DNA from 3 places in the Paenibacillus sp. FSL R5-0701 genome. Region 1 is predicted to be linked to each of the others. Evidence: riboswitches for the same ligand, from Rfam matches in the RefSeq annotation. Region 1 holds a riboswitch; each other region holds the start of a gene.
What was found. Region 1 has a riboswitch for cyclic di-AMP ahead of MKZ13_RS06960 (hypothetical protein). Riboswitches for the same ligand answer to the same signal wherever they lie in the genome.

Region 1 (4,215 bases):
GAGCTTGTCGATCAGAGCTATCCGCCATGTATCCTTGTGATCTGCTGCGGTATAGATGCCTTTGATGGCCATACCTTCAAGACGAACTATGCTGGGATGCAACTGACAACGCATGAATGATTCGAGATCTTCAGCATTACGAATGGTACCCTCCCTGATATGGATATCCATGCCGAAGGAATGGGTGAACCCTCCAACCTGAATAGAGGAATCAAGCAGTTTGACATAATCGAGCAGCTTATTCCCACGGTTCACAATCATTCGCCTCCTGTGTTCGTTAAATGTCACTTAAAGTGACATTTATATTCCTTTTTGTTTGCTTTGTGTTTAAAAATCCGAATCATATGATAGTTATCATCCCATAAATGTCCGCTTTTTGTCAATAGAATCCGTGAAAATTAATGAATTAAATCTGGGATTTAATATTGTGTTATTTTATATAACTTGTTGTGTTATTTATATGGTGAAGTGCAGGGTGGACTATATATAAGGAAGGACTATATATAAATGAATCAATAAGATCAGCTCAAGCCGGAAAAGAGGGGATCAAATCTAATGATATGCAGTTCATGGGTAAAGATGACGAGATTATGCGATTTTTGATGAAATTGCCTAGCTGAAAAAGTAGTATTAAAAAATACTTTACTTTTGGTTCTGGACCCGGTATAATCAATTCTGTTGCCGATTATTTACGACATGCGGTCGTGGTGGAATGGCAGACACGCTATCTTGAGGGGGTAGTGGGCGTATGCCCGTGGAGGTTCGAGTCCTCTCGACCGCATCATATGAACGATTAAAAAGAAGCTTTCCATTAATGGAAGGCTTCTTTTTTTTGTCTTTTTGAACAGTTTGACATCAGAGTTGAGAAAAAAAAGGCCATCCATTACCGGGGCAATGGTGCTCTATCTTCCGGCTACGGGTGGCCAATGTATTATTTTTGCAGCAAGTTCTTGATATCTTCTTCAATCTTGTCCGGTGTTGTTTTGGGAGCATAACGTTTGATTACCTGTCCGTTCTGATCCACAAGGAATTTGGTGAAATTCCATTTAATTGCTTTGGAGCCGAGCAGGCCAGGAGCTTCTGTGCTAAGGTGTTGGAAAAGAGGGTGAGCGCTTGAGCCGTTCACATCAATTTTCTCAAACATGGGGAAACTCACGCCATAATTCATCTGACAGAACTCGGCAATATCGTCGGAAGATCCTTTTTCCTGTGCAAACTGGTTGCTTGGGAAACCAAGCACTTCAAATGGAGCATCTTGAAACTTGTCTTGCAGTTCTTGCAGACCTTTGAATTGAGGGGTAAGGCCGCATGAGCTTGCCGTATTCACAATCAGTAACACTTTGTCACGGTAGTCGGACATTTCAACTTCTTGACCGCGAAGTGTATTCACTTTGTAATCGTAGACTGTCATCTAAATCGCCTCCATTTATTTACTCTTATATCTTCTATTATATTGGTTACAATTAAATATTGCAAAACTAATGTGGTGTTAAAAGAATCAAAACAGGCAAGTTGTGCAGAATACGTGAATGAATTGGGAAGTGATTTACGCCAGAGTGAGAATTAGATAGCCTTGAAGAGATAGATGGAGTATAACTTTGTTGTAAGCGTTATTACGGATGGGAATTGGCAAAAATCTGCCGATTCGGTGATCTGGGCGGACTTTACACCGACATGGCGCGGGTGTATGATTCATAACGTAATTTCAATTTAAACTAAATTGTACCTGAAAAACGAAACAAACGATAATATCGCTCGATCTTATCCTTAAGATATACGAACGATGTTTTAATCGCTGAGTTTCCATTCATTGATGAGTGGGAAACGGGGGAACCAACGGAATGCGCTGTCCAGGACAGTGGCATTCATGGGGTGAATTTTCCGGTGACAGCCGGAAATAGGGCGACTCTCGCGCCCGAATCCGTCAGCTAACCTCGTAAGCGTTAAAGGGAGAGGCAACAAGCCGTACGCTGGTTCATGGCGTTTTCGCCATGGGTACTTTAAGAAGCGTTCGGGAGGCCTTGGTCCCCCACGCTTCTTTTTTGTTGTCTTTTCACGCCAAGGGAGGAACGAATGATGGATACTGAGATGATCTTAGTGACTGCTCCAAATGAAGCAGGACGCAAATTTATCAAATTGCTGATGTACAAAAAAATGCCGTTTGCCGTTCTAACCAACAGTGCAGGGGAAGAGCGCAGACTCCGTAGAATCGGAGTAGAACATGTCATTCGCATGAACACGGCTGCAGCTCAAAAATGGTTTTTGCCGCAGGGCAGCGTAGGCAATGTGTTTATTTTCGAGAACAGCCTGAATCTGACCTGTCGTTATTTACAGATCTGCCGTTCATGGACTTCGAAATCTCTGTGCGTTATTACGGAGCAGAGTCATCCTAAGGGCATCTATCGGGGCATGGGCGCAGACCGGATTGTATATTCGCTCAATGGGGAAGTTGGCTTTCTCCTCAATGGTTAATGCCATAGCTTCTGATTGCTCAGGTGTAAGGTGCCTGTTATAATTGAATGTATCGATAAACGGAAGTTTGAGGAGACTCATGCAGGATGGTGAGTCTTCTTTTTTATGGTTTTAGAGGTTGTTCAAAAAGTCCGCTTTTGATTACGAAGGATGCCTTGTGGCATCATCAGCATCGAATATGAAATTCAGCCGAAATGTCCGTTGCTCACGTAGTTTTCCCTACGCTCCGCTACTCCATTTCTAGCTTCATTCCATCTTCTCGGTACTGAAAACCAGACTTTTTGAACTCGATTAGGATCAGGAATCACCTGTGGCTTACAAGGAGGAATTGGCGTGCCGGATGTAGGTGGATTGAAATGGTTGTTTTTTGATGTTGGAGATACACTGGTGGATGAATGGGAGCCGGTTGATGATATTATCGGACAGTTCGTCCGCGAAGTCTGTGCATTGGGGTATCCGGTGAAGATTGAGGCGGTACGCGAACTGTTCGCGAACTGTTACCAGAGATATGAGCAATGGCCGATGAGAGTGGCGATTCGCACATTCGTTGAAGACGACGGACACCAGAAGCAGATTCAGGACAAGCTGAAATTTCAAAAAGATCTTGAACGTCCTTTTCCATCAGCGGATTACGTCCTTCAGCAGTTGTCACGGCATTATCGCATTGGCATTATTGCCAATCAGAGTCCTGGAACGGAAGAGAGACTGGAGAGCTACGGCTTGCGGAAGTATGTTGATGTTCTGGCATGTTCGGCTGAAGAAGGAGTGTCCAAGCCAGACCCTGAGTTATACGCTGTGGCCTTGAAACAGGCCGGTTGTGAACCGGAGGAAGCCGTCATGATCGGCGATCGGATCGATAACGACATTATACCTGCTCTGAAGCTGGGCATGCGTACGATTCGAATTATGCAGGGTTACGGAAGATTCCAGCCAGAACTATCTGATGACCAACGTGCGGATTGGACTGTTGATTCATTGGATCAACTCCTGCCGTTACTGATACCAAATCAGGATTAGATGATTGTTTACTGGAGTTTGAGTTTTACTATAAAAGAAAACACCTTGCTGTATTGCAACAATAAAGGCTGATCAACTTGGGTATAGCATACCGGAGTTGATCAGCCTTTTTAGTATTTTGTCGATGAGAACGAGATTAGAATAACCGGATCGTCTGAATGATCAGATATACATTCAGCACAACGATAATCGCGGCAATGACCCATGAGATGATTTTGAGCCACAATTTGTTGGCGAATGCACCCATGCTTTTTTTATCACTTGTGAACATCACCAGGGGAATTACAGCAAAGGGCAATTGAAGCGACAGCACGACCTGGCTCAAAATGAGCAGTTCTTCTGTGCCATGTTCTCCTGCAATCGCTGTGACAATTACCGCCGGGATGATGGCGATCAGACGTGTGACCAGTCTGCGTAGCCATGCCGGAATGCGAATGTTCAGGAAACCTTCCATAACGATCTGCCCAGCGAGTGTACCTGTAAGGGTAGAGTTCTGACCTGATGCTAACAGCGCCACGCCGAACAAGATACTTGCAACCGTAGTACCTAATAGAGGTGTCAGCAGATGATAGGCATCAGCGATCTCAGCAACCTGCGTCATACCAGCACTGTGGAAAACAGCAGCAGATACAATCAGGATGGCTGCATTGATGAACAGGGCCAGTGTCAGCGCAATCGTAGAATCCATGGTCGAGTACCGAATGGCTTCTTTTTTGCCCTGTGGTG
Region 2 (4,215 bases), 2.5 Mb from region 1:
CCCGGGCATACCAAAGAGAACGTCATTTTGGAAAAGGAGGCCGTTATTATGCGCGTACGCCTCATTATGCTGATGGTTATCGTTATTTTTCTCGGAGGATATCATGCTCCAGTTTCATCGCGGGATGTTTCAAGCCCGCCAAGTGAATCCGTATCAGGTTCGGATTCTGCGGAAGAAGAACAACTGACATTGGGACAGTTACGTCAAAAATATGCCGATACGTTCAAAACCAATGGTCCTTCAACAAAGAAGGTTGCACTGACTTTTGATGATGTACCTGATCCACGATTTACTCCACAAGTGCTGGATGTATTGAAGAAATACAATGTCAGAGCTACATTCTTCATCGTGGGTAGTCGTGCAGAGAAACATCCGGATCTGGTGAAACGCATCATTAAGGAAGGGCATATGGTTGGTAATCACAGCTACAATCATCCTGAATTCAGTAAGCTGTCGATGAATGCCTTTCGCAAACAAATTTTACATACCGGGGATATTATTCGACGTTTGGCGGGATATACGCCGAAGATGATTCGGCCGCCTTATGGAGACATTAATGAAGAACAGCTGAGATGGGCTGCCAAACAACACTATAGCATTGTGAACTGGAACGTAGACTCTCTGGACTGGAAAGGCCTTTCAAAGGAACAGGTGAAAGATAACATCCTGTCTGCCGTAAAACCAGGCTCCATCGTTCTGCAACATGCTGGAGGCGGTGTAGGATCAAACCTGAACGGCACGATTGAGGCTTTGCCTGAAATCATTGAGGAATTGCAAAAGCGCGGATATGAACTTGTCACCTTGGACGAAATGCTGGGATTGTCAAAGGCCAAAGATTAAGATGACGATGAAGAAATAAATGAGAATATTAAAAGGGTGCTGTTCAATCGCAAGTTTGCGACTGGCAGACACCCTGTTTGAATTCGTTAGATGTAATTAATTTTCTACTTCAGAATGTACAGCTCGATATCCTGAAATCCAAATGTGCTTACGGACTGTTTGCTACCCGGGATAAAGATATCAATCCGGTGACCCTTGATTGCACCGCCTACATCACGCGCTGTGGCTACAAAAGCTTGTTTTGGCAATCCTGGATGGCTGTGACCCGTTACCAGTACTTTGGTTCCGAGTGGAATTACACTTGGATCAACTGCAATCGTACCCAGTTCAAGGTCATTTCCGAAATAATCGACTGCACCCCAGCCTCCATTTTCAGACGGATCTGCAGAGTATGCCGTTGCTTTCACGTTCACAGCTTTGCTGTAATCGAATGTTTTACCCCAGGCTTGAACCACTTTGTTATCTGCGTTAACGTCCAAACTTGCTGTAGTAACCGTTTTGGCTTGGGTCTTGCTCTCCGTCGCCGCGGCAGCTACATTGTTTGCCTTACCGGGAATCGTAATTTTCAAACCACCATAAATATTGTAAGGTGAAATGTCGTTGTTTGCTTTAACCAACGTGTTCATTGCTACTCCATATTGTTTTGATAAGGTGTAGAAGGTATCCCCTTCTTTGGCCACATGAACTGAATCGGCGTGAGCCGGAACGGCTTGAATGAGCATTGCTGTTGTCATTAATGCTACTGCTGTTTTGGCTATACGTTTCTTGTTAATCATGGTCTTCCTCCCTCATTGTGCCTGCGAAGTTAGTTGTCGGATTCGGATGAGGAGCCCACCCTATAGGTTCTTCATTACATTTGAAACGTTATGTACCCCTAATTCACCCCAAGCAGTGTGCTGTAGATCTTCCCCCTGCACAAATCTGCATCGTTACATCCCCCGCACTCCCTGTCCGGAAGTTTCGGCAGAGTTCAATATATCACAATTTTGTAACCTGAACTTGTAGTAATTCTTACCAAATGGTTTTTTAGCATGTAAGCATATGTAAGAGTACTGGATACTTTAGAAATATTGGACGACCCGATTCCTTTACATTTGGTAACAGAATAGTTACTTTTCCGAATCCATACGTGATTATTAACCATAAAAAAATAGCGTCACCGACTCGAAGTCAGTAACGCTAATGATCACTTTCATTTAGAGTACTTTGGCAAGAAAATCACGTGTACGTGAATTTTTCGGTGCTCCAAACACCTCATCAGGTGTTCCCTCTTCTACAATAACCCCGCCATCCATGAACAGGATCCGGTCTCCTACTTCACGTGCAAAACCCATCTCATGCGTTACAATGACCATAGTCATCCCACCTTCTGCAAGACGTTTCATGACATCCAACACTTCACCGACCATCTCGGGGTCCAGTGCCGAAGTAGGCTCGTCAAACAGCATGACATGCGGCTGCATAGCCAATGCTCTTGCAATAGCGATCCGCTGCTTCTGTCCACCGGACAGCTGATTCGGGAATGTATCTTTTTTATCGTACAAGCCCACAGTGTTAAGCAGATCAGCAGCAATTTTCTCCGCTTCCTGCGTGGATTGTTTCTTCACTTTAATCGGAGCAATCGTGATGTTTTGCTGTACCGTTTTGTGTGGGAACAGGTTGAAATGCTGGAACACCATGCCCATTTTTTCCCGAGTTGCATTAATGTTGTGCTTGGGGTCCGTAATTGAAACACCTTCAAAATCGATTTCACCTGATGTAGGTTGTTCCAAGAGGTTCAGACAACGCAAGAATGTACTTTTACCTGAACCGGAAGGACCGATAACCACGACAACCTCGCCTTTGCCAATCGTCACATTAATGCCCTTAAGCACATCGTTATTTCCATAAGATTTGTGTAATTGTCTAACGTCTATCACTTGCACTCAACTTCCTTTCCAGTCGTCCCAGCAGCTTGGACAAAATAAACGTCATTACAAAGTAGATGGCTGCTGCAATCAAAAATGGACTCAAGCCTTGGTACGTAATGTTCTTGACTACACTTGCCTGATACATAATGTCCACCATACCGATAACAGAGATAATGGAGGATTCCTTGATAATCGTTATGAATTCATTACCAATTGCCGGCAATACGGCCTTGAAAGCCTGTGGCAATATGATGTAACGCATGGCTGCACCTCTGCCCATTCCGAGGGAGCGAGCTGCTTCCAACTGGCCACGATCCACCCCTTGGATACCTGCACGGAAAATCTCCGCTAGATACGCACCACTATTAATGGAAAGCGTGATGATACCTGCCTGAAGGGCAGTGAAGTTAATGCCAAAGCTCAGGGAAAAACCATAGTAAATAATCATTAATTGTACCAGCATCGGTGTGCCACGGATCACTTCAACGTAAGCAGTACCGATCCAGCGCAAGATTGCAGCGTCATGCAAACGGAACAAACAGATGATCAATCCAATAATTACCCCGAAGATAACCCCAAGTGCAGACAACAGAAGTGTGTATCCTACACCTGTAGCATAGAAACTTTTGTACTCCCAGAATACTTGGAAAATATTTTGTGATTTGTTCGCTTTATCCGCCATCAAGAGGCTGGCGTCCGTCACCATCTGATTGATTTTATCTTCACTTTTCAGTCGCTCCAGTGTTCCATTTACTGCAGCTAGCAGCTCGGTATTACCTTTACGAATCCCGATTGCCGCTTCTGCTTGCTCTTCGTCCGGAACAGCAGCAGCAAGTCCAATGATATCGTCCAGATAACCTGCAGCAACGGTATCTTCAACGATTGCCGCGTCAATGCGTTTTGTTTGCAGTTGAAGCACGATATCGGAGATTTTATCCAGCGCAGTAAGCTTCGCTCCTGGAATACTCTGTCCGATCGTTTCCTGAATGGAGCCTTTCTGAACGCCAATCTTCGCATTTTCAAGTTCTGCCATGGTTGGATATTTGTCTTTATCCACATTGCGAACCATAATCACTTGTTTTGATTTATAATAGGTGTCGGAAAAATCGATACTTTTCTTCCGCTCATCCGTCGGCGTCATACCTGAAATCACCAGATCAACACGCCCGCTCTGCAATGAAGGCAGAAGACCGTCGAAGCCCATATCCTCAATCACAAGCTCAGCGCCAAGATCTTTGGCAATCTCTTTGGCGATCTCAATATCGAAGCCGACGATTTCATCTTTACCATTAATCACTTTATGGAATTCGTATGGTGCAAAATCGGCACTTGTACCGAGCACCAGCTTTTTACTGCCTGAATTATCTGTAGTTCCACTTGCAAGTGCCACAGGAACGGCAGTTGTCAGTAGAACAACAAAGGTCAACAGCATCATGGTGTAACGACTTATTAATTTCAACCTTGT
Region 3 (4,215 bases), 1.4 Mb from region 1:
CTGACGGAAAGTGGTGCAGATGCCTCGCAGGTTCGCGTATTGGAAGACACGGTTACAGGGACGGCGTCCATTTGGCTCTCTAGGGGAGACAACCGGATTATTGTTATTCCTGGTGCGAATGGGCAAGTGGTGCCTGAGATGCTGGAAGAGGCGGATACGGTAAAAAGCCTGACTGCAGCCGCAGCGGTGCTGCTACAGCTGGAGATCCCGCTGCCAGCGGTTACCCGCGCCGCCCAACTGGCGGCTGAAGGCAGCGCACTGGTGGTGCTCAACCCGGCTCCCGCGGTGCCGGGTCTGCCCCAGGAGCTCCTGCGGTGCGTCGACGTTGTCACGCCGAACCGCAGTGAGCTTGCCGTGCTTACCGGCCGGGATCATCTCCGGCCGGAAGACCTGGATGCGGCAGTCGCAGAGCTCGCCGCATCCCTCGGGGCCGCTGTCGTCACGACGCTCGGCCCCGAGGGGGCTGTATACGCGGCGGCGCCTGGTGGCCGCGTACAAGCAGGGCGTGCCGGCGCGTGCCGTGCGCCCGGCTACGCCGTAAGCGCCGTCGATACGACCGGCGCGGGCGATTGCTTCAACGGCGCGCTGGCGGTAGCCCTCGCGCGCGGTGAGACTTTGGACGCGGCCGTAGGCTTCGCCATGGGTGCGGCCGCGTTATCCGTGACGAAGCTCGGCGCCCAGTCCGGGATGCCGTCCGCAAGTGAAGTTGAGGCCTTTCTGGCTGAGCACGCGGCAGATGCCTAATAATTGGTATAACAAAGAGGCTCTTATTCTCCCAAAAGGGGATTAAGGGCCTCTTCATTATGTAGTTCGTGCAGAGATTATTTCTTCTCTGACAGCCACATGGCGATATTTGCAATCTCTTCATCCTGCAGTTTGCCCTTGAAGGAAGGCATACCACCTTTACCTTTGACAATCGTAGAATAGATCTTCTCCAGATCATCCTGACTGCCGATGTTTGCCAGAGCAGGTCCTACGCCACCTTGAAGCTGATCCCCGTGACAGGAGATACAATTGGCTTTGACCAGTGCCTCAGCCTGTCCGGCATCCAATGTTACTTCCGGCATGGTTGGTTTGGCTTCTTCAGCCACTTCTTCTTTCCCTGGAAGCGTAAACATTAAAACAATAGCTAAAGCGCATGCTGCAAAAAATACTCCGCTCATGATCCATTTGTGCATCCCTTATGTCCCCTCCAGAATGAAAGATCATCTAACCTGAAACTATCCATATCATTATAACGGAACCTGTACTGACATCATAGCATTTTGTGGGAATTTTTTGAACTAATCACATAACAAGGGGCAAATTTGGTTGTTTTGCAATGGATTCTAACCGCGAGGCCCTTCATAAACCATACAGTGAAAGGGCTTCAAGCCGCTTGGGGTCTGTCGTTCGTATGTATCCTGGGTGACAAATCCACTCTTCAGATAGACTTGAATGGCACGAGCATTCCAAGTGAGTACTTCCAGATCAATCTCATTCGTGGGATTTCGGCGAATGGCTTCCTGTACAATGGCAGTGACAAAAGCTGTCCCTTGACCCTGACCACACAGCTCTGGATGCATGCCAAGGCCAATCCGGGTTACCCCTTGAAGTGGGAAGTATTGAGCGAACCCGAATATACGATCGTTCTGATCCAGGACGATTGCATATTGCTCCTGCCGCAGCTGTGCATCTCCGAATTCGACTTCCAGAGCTTTCATCTGCTCCCAGGGGAGCCAGCTGTAGATATTGTAAGGCGGATCATACTGCCAACTGCAGATAAGCTCCGCATGTTCTTCTCGCATGGGTACAACGTGAAACGTCACAGGGGTTTCCTTCATACACCTGCATGCTCCTTTCCTTGAAACAGAACTCTTTGTCCACTCTACAAAAGTGATGTTCATTTAGCAAGTCTTCCTTCCCTAGAAAAAAATGAAACAAAAGTTCCGGTAATTTCGTTTATATTATAACGGGATGGGTAAAAACATCATAAGGGCACGGACGAACGAACGCAAAATGAACCTGTTGATGTCGCAGGATATGCCCCGAGTATAACTTGCAACATGAATAAGGATTGAAGCACAAAAAAACCGCCGGATACATTCCTGCGGAGAATGTACCGGGCGGTTCTGTTATGCTTCTTGCTTCGTTCCAGTATGGTTAATGGTTACAGCATCATGTTGCTCAGCTTGTCCCTAGTCAAGGGCCAGTGATTCATATGCGTCCGTGCTCATAATCCGTTTCGCGCCAACATAACGATTGGCCCAATAGTTTTCACTCAATGCACTGATCGTAACGCCTTTGGAAGAAGAGGAGTGTGCAAACTTTCCATCCCCTACAAAGATTCCTACATGAGATACGCCTTTACCTGTTGTATTAAAGAACACCAGGTCCCCAGCTCTCATTTCCATGCGGGATACGGAATCGCCCATGTCGAATTGGGAACTGGATTGGCGTGCCAAATCAATACCCAACTTGTCGAATACATACCGTGTAAATCCGGAGCAGTCAAAGCCGTTAAGCGTTGTTCCCCCACTTTTGTATGTAGTTCCCATTGCTGAATCAATTACTGTGTCCATCTTTGAATCTGCGAATGCGCTACCTGCACCAAGTGATAATGCGAATGTGATGCTAAGTACAGCTGCGGTTAATTTCTTCTTGAACAAGAGATATTCCCCTTCCAACGCCTGCGAGGTTAGCTTAAGGATTCGGTTGAAGGTCCCCTATGACCCCTCTGTAGCAAGATCAATTCACCCATAACTGGTTCCCCCGCTTCCCAGGTGCCAGGAATTTGGCTATGCTAGTTATGCACCTGCGAAATCAAGAAATGACGATTTAATTTTAAGTAGTTACAAATATGAATGTAAAGATTACAAAGTTGTTACTAAAAACTCACTGCGATTATTGTAACAGAGGAGTACGGCTTTGGCAACGTTTAGCAACAAATTTAGCAAAAAAAACCTCGACCTTTGACGGGGAAAGGTTGAGGTTTGCCTATTTATAAGTGCATTTTAGGCCATGAGTTTAACATGTGATGGTAACAATTTTTAAACTATCTGCTCTCACCTTTGGATATTTTGGACTGCCATAATCGAAAATGGCTGCATATTTTCCACAGACTCAATAGACATCTGGCAAGTGGATACGTCTGTTGTAGTATAAGTCCGGTAAGTCCCGTTAATAACCATGAGGCTGAAGTGAAGGCCCCAAAGACGAGCAGGTGTACTCCGCCCAGCAGGAGTGCAATGCCGATTACAGCGATGAGATGACGCATTGCAATCCAGAGTGCTTTGAGGGTACCGTGAGCCCCGCCTTCTCCTTCTGGTGCCGACACACCGAACTGCATGTAGAGTATGGCATGGTGGATGATCCAACCATATACAATCCAGGCAGCAACATAAGGTATACCAGGCAACAGTAATTGAAGGGAATGAAATCCGTCCATGAGAATGGAGTAGAGCTTCGGTATGAGCCAGTAGGCGGGCAGAAGTATCAATAATGTACGTATAGTGTGGAGAAGCAGCATCGGTTTCCACAGATTTTTGATTCCGCGGACAAAGGGGATGCGCTCTTCTGTAGAATTAAAGTGCTGAAGTGAGTAGAGCAGTCCTGCCTGAATGAGGGGGCTGATCAACATGCGAACTAGCAGCATGCCCCCTAGAATCCATAGATAACGATGAACCTCCGGATGGGTAGACAGGTTAAGTTGACTTTCCATTTTGAACAAAAGTGTACTCAGCTCACCGGCATCAGCATCTGGATAGCGAAGGAGTAGTGGGATGACCGCCGACTGTACCATTCGATAGAAGAAATATCCCCAAATGAGTTGATAGAGAAATAAGAGTGCGGCAATGAACATATGCTGACGGACGAGAAACCAGCCTTCACGTATTTTCGCTTTCACCGTTTCCACCTCACCATGACAGACCTCCGAATATGGCTTCTATTAGTTTGGTTACACTCATGCTCCAGCGGGACTTTGCCTGCTCATCCAGTCCGGATTTCAGGAAATTGTTCATATGGCGGTTCTCCAGCACGATCGAGTACAGGGGATCGGTCATGGCCCAGGATACGGGGGATGTGTGAGTTAATTTATACGTGATGCGATCTTCTTGTCCATTCCATTGCTTGGTGAGGATATGCCCGTCTTCAAAAGCAATGCGAACAGGAACGGCGCTGTAATCACTGCCCTTTTTTGCGATCGTCACGGATGACTCGTACAATGTTTGACCG

Region 2: another riboswitch for cyclic di-AMP. It lies ahead of MKZ13_RS17930 (3D domain-containing protein); the one in region 1 lies ahead of MKZ13_RS06960 (hypothetical protein).
Region 3: another riboswitch for cyclic di-AMP. It lies ahead of MKZ13_RS00530 (C40 family peptidase); the one in region 1 lies ahead of MKZ13_RS06960 (hypothetical protein).

What each region holds. Positions count from the first base shown of each region.
Region 1 covers NZ_CP150230.1:1,543,369-1,547,583, forward strand. The annotation lists gene MKZ13_RS06945 (urease accessory UreF family protein) at 1-255, opposite strand, end outside; tRNA gene MKZ13_RS06950 (tRNA-Leu) at 699-781, shown strand; gene MKZ13_RS06955 (glutathione peroxidase) at 932-1,411, opposite strand; cyclic di-AMP (ydaO/yuaA leader) riboswitch at 1,784-1,958, shown strand; gene MKZ13_RS06960 (hypothetical protein) at 2,074-2,472, shown strand; gene MKZ13_RS06965 (HAD family hydrolase) at 2,806-3,489, shown strand; gene MKZ13_RS06970 (Nramp family divalent metal transporter) at 3,626-4,215, opposite strand, start outside.
Region 2 covers NZ_CP150230.1:4,076,530-4,080,744, forward strand. The annotation lists gene MKZ13_RS17925 (polysaccharide deacetylase family protein) at 49-840, shown strand; gene MKZ13_RS17930 (3D domain-containing protein) at 945-1,616, opposite strand; cyclic di-AMP (ydaO/yuaA leader) riboswitch at 1,619-1,816, opposite strand; gene MKZ13_RS17935 (amino acid ABC transporter ATP-binding protein) at 2,037-2,759, opposite strand; gene MKZ13_RS17940 (ABC transporter substrate-binding protein/permease) at 2,746-4,209, opposite strand.
Region 3 covers NZ_CP150230.1:107,396-111,610, forward strand. The annotation lists gene rbsK (ribokinase) at 1-744, shown strand, start outside; gene MKZ13_RS00520 (cytochrome c) at 822-1,178, opposite strand; gene MKZ13_RS00525 (GNAT family N-acetyltransferase) at 1,329-1,823, opposite strand; gene MKZ13_RS00530 (C40 family peptidase) at 2,178-2,612, opposite strand; cyclic di-AMP (ydaO/yuaA leader) riboswitch at 2,652-2,789, opposite strand; gene MKZ13_RS00535 (hypothetical protein) at 3,035-3,886, opposite strand; gene MKZ13_RS00540 (M1 family metallopeptidase) at 3,897-4,215, opposite strand, start outside.